Regions from separate parts of the Nostoc sp. C057 genome, predicted to be linked through region 1. Evidence: riboswitches for the same ligand, from Rfam matches in the RefSeq annotation. Region 1 holds a riboswitch; the other holds the start of a gene.
The links. A riboswitch is a leader RNA that binds a small molecule or an ion and turns the genes downstream of it on or off. The one in region 1 is predicted to bind cobalamin.
Positions count from the first base shown of each region.

Region 2: another riboswitch for cobalamin. It lies ahead of FD724_RS32025 (hypothetical protein); the one in region 1 lies ahead of FD724_RS18115 (DUF1636 family protein).

Region 1 is NZ_CP040281.1:4,227,807-4,231,209, forward strand. It holds gene FD724_RS18105 (radical SAM protein) at 1-506, opposite strand, end outside; gene FD724_RS18110 (SemiSWEET transporter) at 777-974, opposite strand; gene FD724_RS40975 (hypothetical protein) at 901-1,089, shown strand; cobalamin riboswitch at 1,408-1,572, shown strand; gene FD724_RS18115 (DUF1636 family protein) at 1,594-2,013, shown strand; gene FD724_RS18120 (cobalt-precorrin-6A reductase) at 2,013-2,756, shown strand; gene FD724_RS18125 (AAA-like domain-containing protein) at 2,969-3,403, opposite strand, start outside.
Region 2 is NZ_CP040282.1:70,946-74,348, forward strand. It holds gene FD724_RS32010 (hypothetical protein) at 7-447, opposite strand; partial or broken gene FD724_RS32015 (GTP-binding protein) at 431-640, opposite strand; gene FD724_RS32020 (methyltransferase domain-containing protein) at 772-1,773, opposite strand; gene FD724_RS32025 (hypothetical protein) at 1,796-2,050, opposite strand; gene FD724_RS32030 (hypothetical protein) at 2,093-2,242, shown strand; cobalamin riboswitch at 2,333-2,476, opposite strand; gene FD724_RS32035 (AIPR family protein) at 2,668-3,403, opposite strand, start outside.

The DNA.
Region 1 (3,403 bases):
ATTCCTGGGATTTGTGCAAGTCTTTTGAGTTGAGTTTGTCTAGAAGCATTTCTTACTTCTTTGTACGCCTCAATGAAATTTCCCAGTAAATTTTCGCCATCTCCCAGTAAAATTACATCAAAAAAATCTGCAAAAGGTTCTGGGTTAGCTGTGAGAACGGGGCCACCACCAAAAATTATCGGATGAGAATCATCACGAGAATTTGCTTGAATAGGAATTTCTAAAGATTCCAGCAAATTTAAAATATTCACATAATCCAGTTCCCAGGAAATCGAAAATCCCACAATTTCTGGCGTTCTGGGGAGTTGTTCGTGACTATCTGTAAACAGGCGACTCACCTGCACATCATCACGCATTGCCAAGGTTGCCCAAACTACCTGATAGCCAAGGCTAGTGATACCTACGCTATATTCATTGGGAAAGGCGAAGATTATGGGGATAGCGTTGGTGTCTGGGGTAGTGGGGGTGAAAAGGAGGCGTTCAGAGTCAAATACAGATGATGTCACAGGCGTTTTTTAGGGGGTTTGAATAATGCAGTCTCATAGAATTCACGCCTACAGAAGCAAAACTCAGCTTTATGGGTTTCATTTGAGTCCGCACAGGCTGACGAGAGTTTGTGTAAGTAGGTTGGCGCAATTAAGGCTAACTGGCAAGGGCTGTCATTTGTCCTTTGTCATTTGTCCTTTGTCATTGGTCATTAGTAAGGACTTTAAGACTATTTACGTTTCATAACATAATTTGGTTTATTTCTACCAACTTACTTATCTAGGGGTTCTTTATCTATATTTAATTTTAAGCCATAGAATTATCAAGTTAAAAAGCAATGTCACGCTATTAGCAAGAATAATTGGTAAAGATTGTAGATATATTCCATAAATTAACCACAAAAAAATACCAGTTATGAATGTAATCAGCGTTAAAAAAGAAACATCTTTTGCTGATTTTGTTTGCCATGTTTTAAACATCTGTGGCAAAAAAGAAATTGTGGTTATTGTGGCAGCCGCTAATCCTAGAATTGTCAAAAAATCCATTGCGATACAAACCTATAAATTGAAGAATTCAGAAGTCAGAAGTCAGAAGTCAGAATGAAGACGCTTGATGACTCGCTTGCCGTCGTATCCACCAGTCGCACAAAATTCATTCTGTAGCTTGCTTCCCTGAAAGGGTATTCTGACTCCTGAATTCTGTTTCGATAAAGTTTTTAGTGTTTGAAAAATTTAGAAGCTGATTTTTGTAATTTTGTTGCATAGGTTATGTAGCAATCCGATTTGATTTTTGTTCGCACAGCGTGGCTTAATTGCCTGGGAAGGCAAGAGGCAAGAGGAAAGAAGGGTCTTTGAGCTATACTGAATTTTTTCAAGAATCAAATATGAGTCCTATATCCTTTTCTTAGATAACCCTAGTGTATGATCGATAAGGTTATTCGGTTCTGGTGGGGAGCAGCTACCAGAGGTAACGGGGAAAGTTCGGTGCAAATCCGGCGCTGTCCCGCAACTGTAAACCAATTTGAGATGTAATCTAAAATCTCAAATTGAGTGAGTCAGGATGCCCGCCGAAATAGATTTACTAGTTCCACATATCTGCGAGGTACAGATGACTACTACTGTGAATATTTCCCCAGCGAATCCCTTGGGAGTTGCTGACCATACTTTATTTGTTTGCAAAACTTGTGCTAGCGTTTGGCAAGAGGGAAAACGCTTAGGTGAAAGTGGTGGTGAAAAACTTCTACACCAACTTCAGCAACTTGCACAAGATTGGGAGTTACGAGATGAATTCCCAATTCAAGAAGTTGAATGCATGAGTGCTTGTAATCGTTCCTGTGTGGTTGCCTTTGCTGCCAAAGGTAAATTAACATATTTGTTTGGTGATTTAGCCATTGATAATAGTGCATCTGCGATACTAGAATGTGCTAGTCAATACTATGTCAAAGCAGATGGTTTGCTGCCTTGGTCAGAGCGTCCAGAAGCCCTGAAGAAGGGCATTTTAGCAAAGATTCCACCTTTATCTCACTAATGCGCGTTTTGATTCTGGGTGGTACAGGAGATGCCGCAGAACTAGCTGCTAGAGTCGCGACTATCCAAGGGGTAGATGCAATCACGTCTTTAGCCGGTCGTACCCGTGAACCATCAGTTCCGTTGGGCGATTTACGGGTTGGAGGCTTTGGTGGTGTGGCTGGATTGGCTAGCTATCTCCGAGCAATGCAAATCGACTTATTAATTGATGCAACCCATCCTTTTGCTAGTCAAATTTCTTTCAATGCGGCAAATGCTGCAAATGAAGTCGGAGTACCCCGTCTGATGTTAATACGCCCACCTTGGGAAAAAGGAAGTGGCGATCGCTGGATGGAAGTTGATAGCGTTGAAGCCGCCGCCGCATCTCTAGCAAACCAAGCACATCGGGTATTTTTGACGGTTGGCAGACAAGAACTCGCCGCCTTTGCTCACTTAGAGGAAATTTGGTTCTTGATGCGGATGATTGACCCTCCTGTTGATGATGCCTTAGTGCCACCGGGGATGGTATTGTGCGATCGCGGGCCCTTTACCCTCAATAATGAAAGGCAAATCCTGATTGATCACAAGATTGATACCATAGTGAGTAAAAATAGCGGTGGCGATGCCACAAAGCCCAAGATTATTGCAGCGCGAGAACTGGGCGTGAAAGTAGTGATGGTAAATCGTCCAGCCATACCGCCAGGAGAGCAAGTTAGTAATGTTGAAGGTGCTTTGGTATGGCTACTTGACAAATTACATGATTAGTAAATAATACCAATTTTCTATATAAGGGACTTCCAAATAAAAAACTGGCGAAAAAACTCTCTCCTCCTCATTCCTCCGTGTTCTCTGTGCCTCTGTGGTTCGTTTATTTGAGTAATTTATTTCTTTGAAGTCCCTAATACAAAAGAATTTTGTAGAAGAAACGCGATCGCATCAAGAAAACCCACCAAAATAATCCGCCCCAAAGAGAGAAATTATTTAAACTTTGGCATATTACAAAGGGAGCGATCGCCCTCTTCCACTGCGGTGTTAGTTTTCAAATAATCCTGCACCAGAGTGCAACCATAATTTAGTACATCTAGATTAAGAATTCGCTGTAAATTCCACAAAATGAGCGTGTTGTCATCACCCCCTGAAACAAGCAAAGTTCCATCAGGGCTGATCGCAACCACCCTAATCCCTGCGGTATGTCCAGTGAGGGTCGTTACTTCAGTACCATCTAGCTTCCAGAGTTTGATGCTAGCATCGACGCTGCCAGAAGCAACAATTTTTCCATCAGGAGTAAAGGCAATTCCCCAAATCCCAGCTTTATGACCTTTGAGTGTATTCAATAACTTGCCGTCTAACGTCCACAGCTTAACGGTGTTGTCGCCACTTCCAGTCGCTAGCATTTTACTATCTTGGCTAAA
Region 2 (3,403 bases), on a different replicon from region 1:
TAACTATTAGGGCATTAAGCTTGGTTGAAATTCTGACCAACGCTTGCAAACTTGTTCGTAGCAATCGGGTGGAGTAATTTTTAGTTGGTGTAAAAAATTAACCTCAATCTGAGGTTCAACCTTTAGCACCAGAAGAATATCTTGATGGGGATTGTATGTTGCGACTGCTGGAAAAATTGATGAGATTATAGATGAGTTAAGTGATTGTGATTGCAAGTAAAGCCCAATTAGATCGCAGGGGAGAAACTGGAGGGTGAAGGGAACTGTATCAAAGTTTGTAATTGTTGACTGAGTAACTTGAGTATCTACATCACATAAGACAACTCCCCGTCCAAATGACTGAAATCCTTTCCATGCTGTGTAACCAATGACCAGCAGATTATTATGAATAAAACTATTTTGCCAGTAGCCAAAATTTCCTTGCCAAACACTATTGGATGGTCGCATTGACTTCCTCCCCCAACACCAATGATTCAATCCGAACCTGCTCAAGCTCTCGTCCAATCAATACTAATCGCGTTTGACGAGGTTCCTGGGGTTGCCAAAGATGGTCATAAAAGTAGTCAAATCGATTACCAACCCCCTGTAATACCAGACGGATAGCTTTGTTTGGAACTGCGACAAATCCCTTAATTCGATAATTCATAATTCATAATTACGTTTTGTGACGGGGATTTAGTTAGGCTTCAATTGTGTTCTGCCTCTAGAACTAGAGGATTTAACCCCCCCAAACTTATTTAAAATCCAAATATTCATAAATAGCTGCGATCGCTACCTAACCAAGCTTGAGGGATTTTGGTTAGCAAAGTTTCTGTCCATGAATTCTGTGCTTCCCTCTGCCCGCACAGCCCGGAACATTCCAAATCGACACAATCCTGCACCAAACGCCAAACGCATCAGTAAAAGCGTCGGTACCTCGCGCACAGACTTGATGAAACCAGACAGCCCAAAACGCACTAATCCCTCTGGTCGAGCCACTCCTTGCCAAATTGAATCGAACCAAGAAGGAAGGGTTTCTTGCGTCCAGTCTGCCGTAATTACCTCCCCTTCAACCAATTCTGTTCCTGCCAAAAGCTCGGAAAAACCTTCAATGCTGGAAAAAGCTGGATGAGACCACTGGTCGAGGAGTTGCCGCATTACTCGTTTCTCCCAAAAATTTAGCGGCTTTTGGCGGTCATCCCTCTGATTCCAGTCAGCTACAACCAACATTCCACCAGGCTTTAGCACCCGCATTAATTCTCTAGCAAAAATGGTTTTATCTGGCATGTGGGGACCTGCTTCGATTGACCAGACCACATCAAAACTGGCATCTGGAAACGACAATGCCATTGCATCATCAACCGCAAACTGGGCATTTAGCCCAAAAGGTGTTAATTCCTGGGCGCGTTTCACCTGAATAGGACTGATGGTAATCCCTGTGACAGCAAACCCATAATCTCGCGCTAAAATCCGACTACTGCCGCCAATACCACAGCCAACATCTAAGACGGTAGCACCAGGGGGTAATTTTTCTATTCCACCCCATTTAACCATAGAATGTACAAAGTCAGATTTAGCAGCCAAAAAATCCTTTCGTCGTGGCGGCGAACCGTAGTGACCAAGGTGAATGTGTTCTCCCCAATAAAACTCTAGGATGCCGTCAAGTGTCCATTGATCGTAGGAATTGGCAACTGTGGATGAGGATTGATACTTGCGGGCAGTTAGGAAATAAGCCGCAATTCCAATTACTAATAGCAGAAAAAAAACAATTACAGAATATAATAAACTTGGCATTTTTTTGAACGATCTTGTACACCTATTTGAGTCGATCCAACCGTTTACTCATTGCTGCTCGTCCTGAATCAGAGGAGTGATGTCGTAACTGCCCACGGTCGGCAATCGCAATATAAATCATCCGATACATCGATATTGCAATGTTTTGAACATCTTGAATAATTTTCCATTGCAGTAGACTGGGCTTGTGTTTGCCTTGAGGAAGAGCCGTTTGTTTAACAAAGGGATGAATAGCAGTAGGAATCTTCCCAGTTCGGTGAAGATAGAATTTCGGCATGATAATTAACTGAAGTATTAATTTAGTAACTTAGCAATTCCTATGCGTGATTGGGAAGAGTTTTTTGTTGCTGTGACTATATTTCAAGTGATACTCTCATCCTGGAGTGGCGATCGCGATCGCTGGATCTCAAGACACAATTTCTACCGAAAATTAACCGCTTACCCTCTCATAGAAAGTCGTAATCTGTAGCGTCTTGATATATGGGACTATGAGAATGTAAAGCTGAATAGTTGTATAAACCTTCATAAAAATACTTATCTGTGCCTCGCAGATGTACAAAATTTACAAGTCAACTTCGGCGGGCATTCTGACTCACAAGGCAAGCCTTGTTTACAGCTGCGGGACAGCGCCGGATTTACACCGGACTTTCCCCGTTTCCTCTAGCGGCTGTTCCCCACTAGAACCGAGATTCATCTGAATACTAACATAACTGCGATTTGCTTGCATAAAAATCAATGGTTGGTCTATACTTGCATTTGCTATTAATCGGGACAAGTCTCATTCTTTACCAAGCGTTTATTTTCTACTCAGTGTTGCAGAGTCGTTTTTTATTGCTTAGTAGACATCTTGCAAAAGTAACAAATGCCAAAATATTGGGGTGTTAATTAGCTGGGCTATTTAGGGACAGTAGTCGCGTTGAGTTCATCGCTTTTCCCTTTTCCCCTTTTTTTTGTACTTTGTGTCACTTTCGATTCCTCTTCTTTCTTGCTAGAGTTAACCATTTTTACCAAGTGCTGATTTAGATAACTTTGTGCAGAGATATACAAACTTTCCCAAATCTCTTGATTGCGGCTGATTTTTGTGCCGACTGTATTTCCTGCTGTTTTCTCCGACACCAAGTATTTACGGAAGTAGTTATTCCACAAGTGTTGCAGGAAATCTTCAGCGAATTCGTTAAACGGCAGAATCCATTTATACTCCTTGTCCAAAAATACCCGATATGATGCGATTATCGGTAGTGCTAAGTCGGTTGGCGCACCAAACCCGAATGAATACTTGCTATCAGGCAACAACGTCGTTTTACGTATATCTATTGATGCTAAATCGTTAGCACCCTTTCTTCTGGGGTTGCTGATATATTCTTGGATTATTTCGTAGAGTCTTTGCTCTATCCACAAAGCATGAGTCAAGAGAGGCAGTAAAGCGGTTAATCTTTCTCTTTCTGCGTCTGTGATGTTACTTGGAAGACTCATCCCTGCTGGGTGTTTGGTTCGTTTATTGCCGTCGGGGTTGTATTTATTTCTATCAAGGCAGTAAAGGAGCTTGAGCAAATGGGTGATATTACACTGAGCGTTTCTGGGAGCGCCACTTTGGTTTTGGTAATAAGCGATGCGGAATTTTCTATCTTCC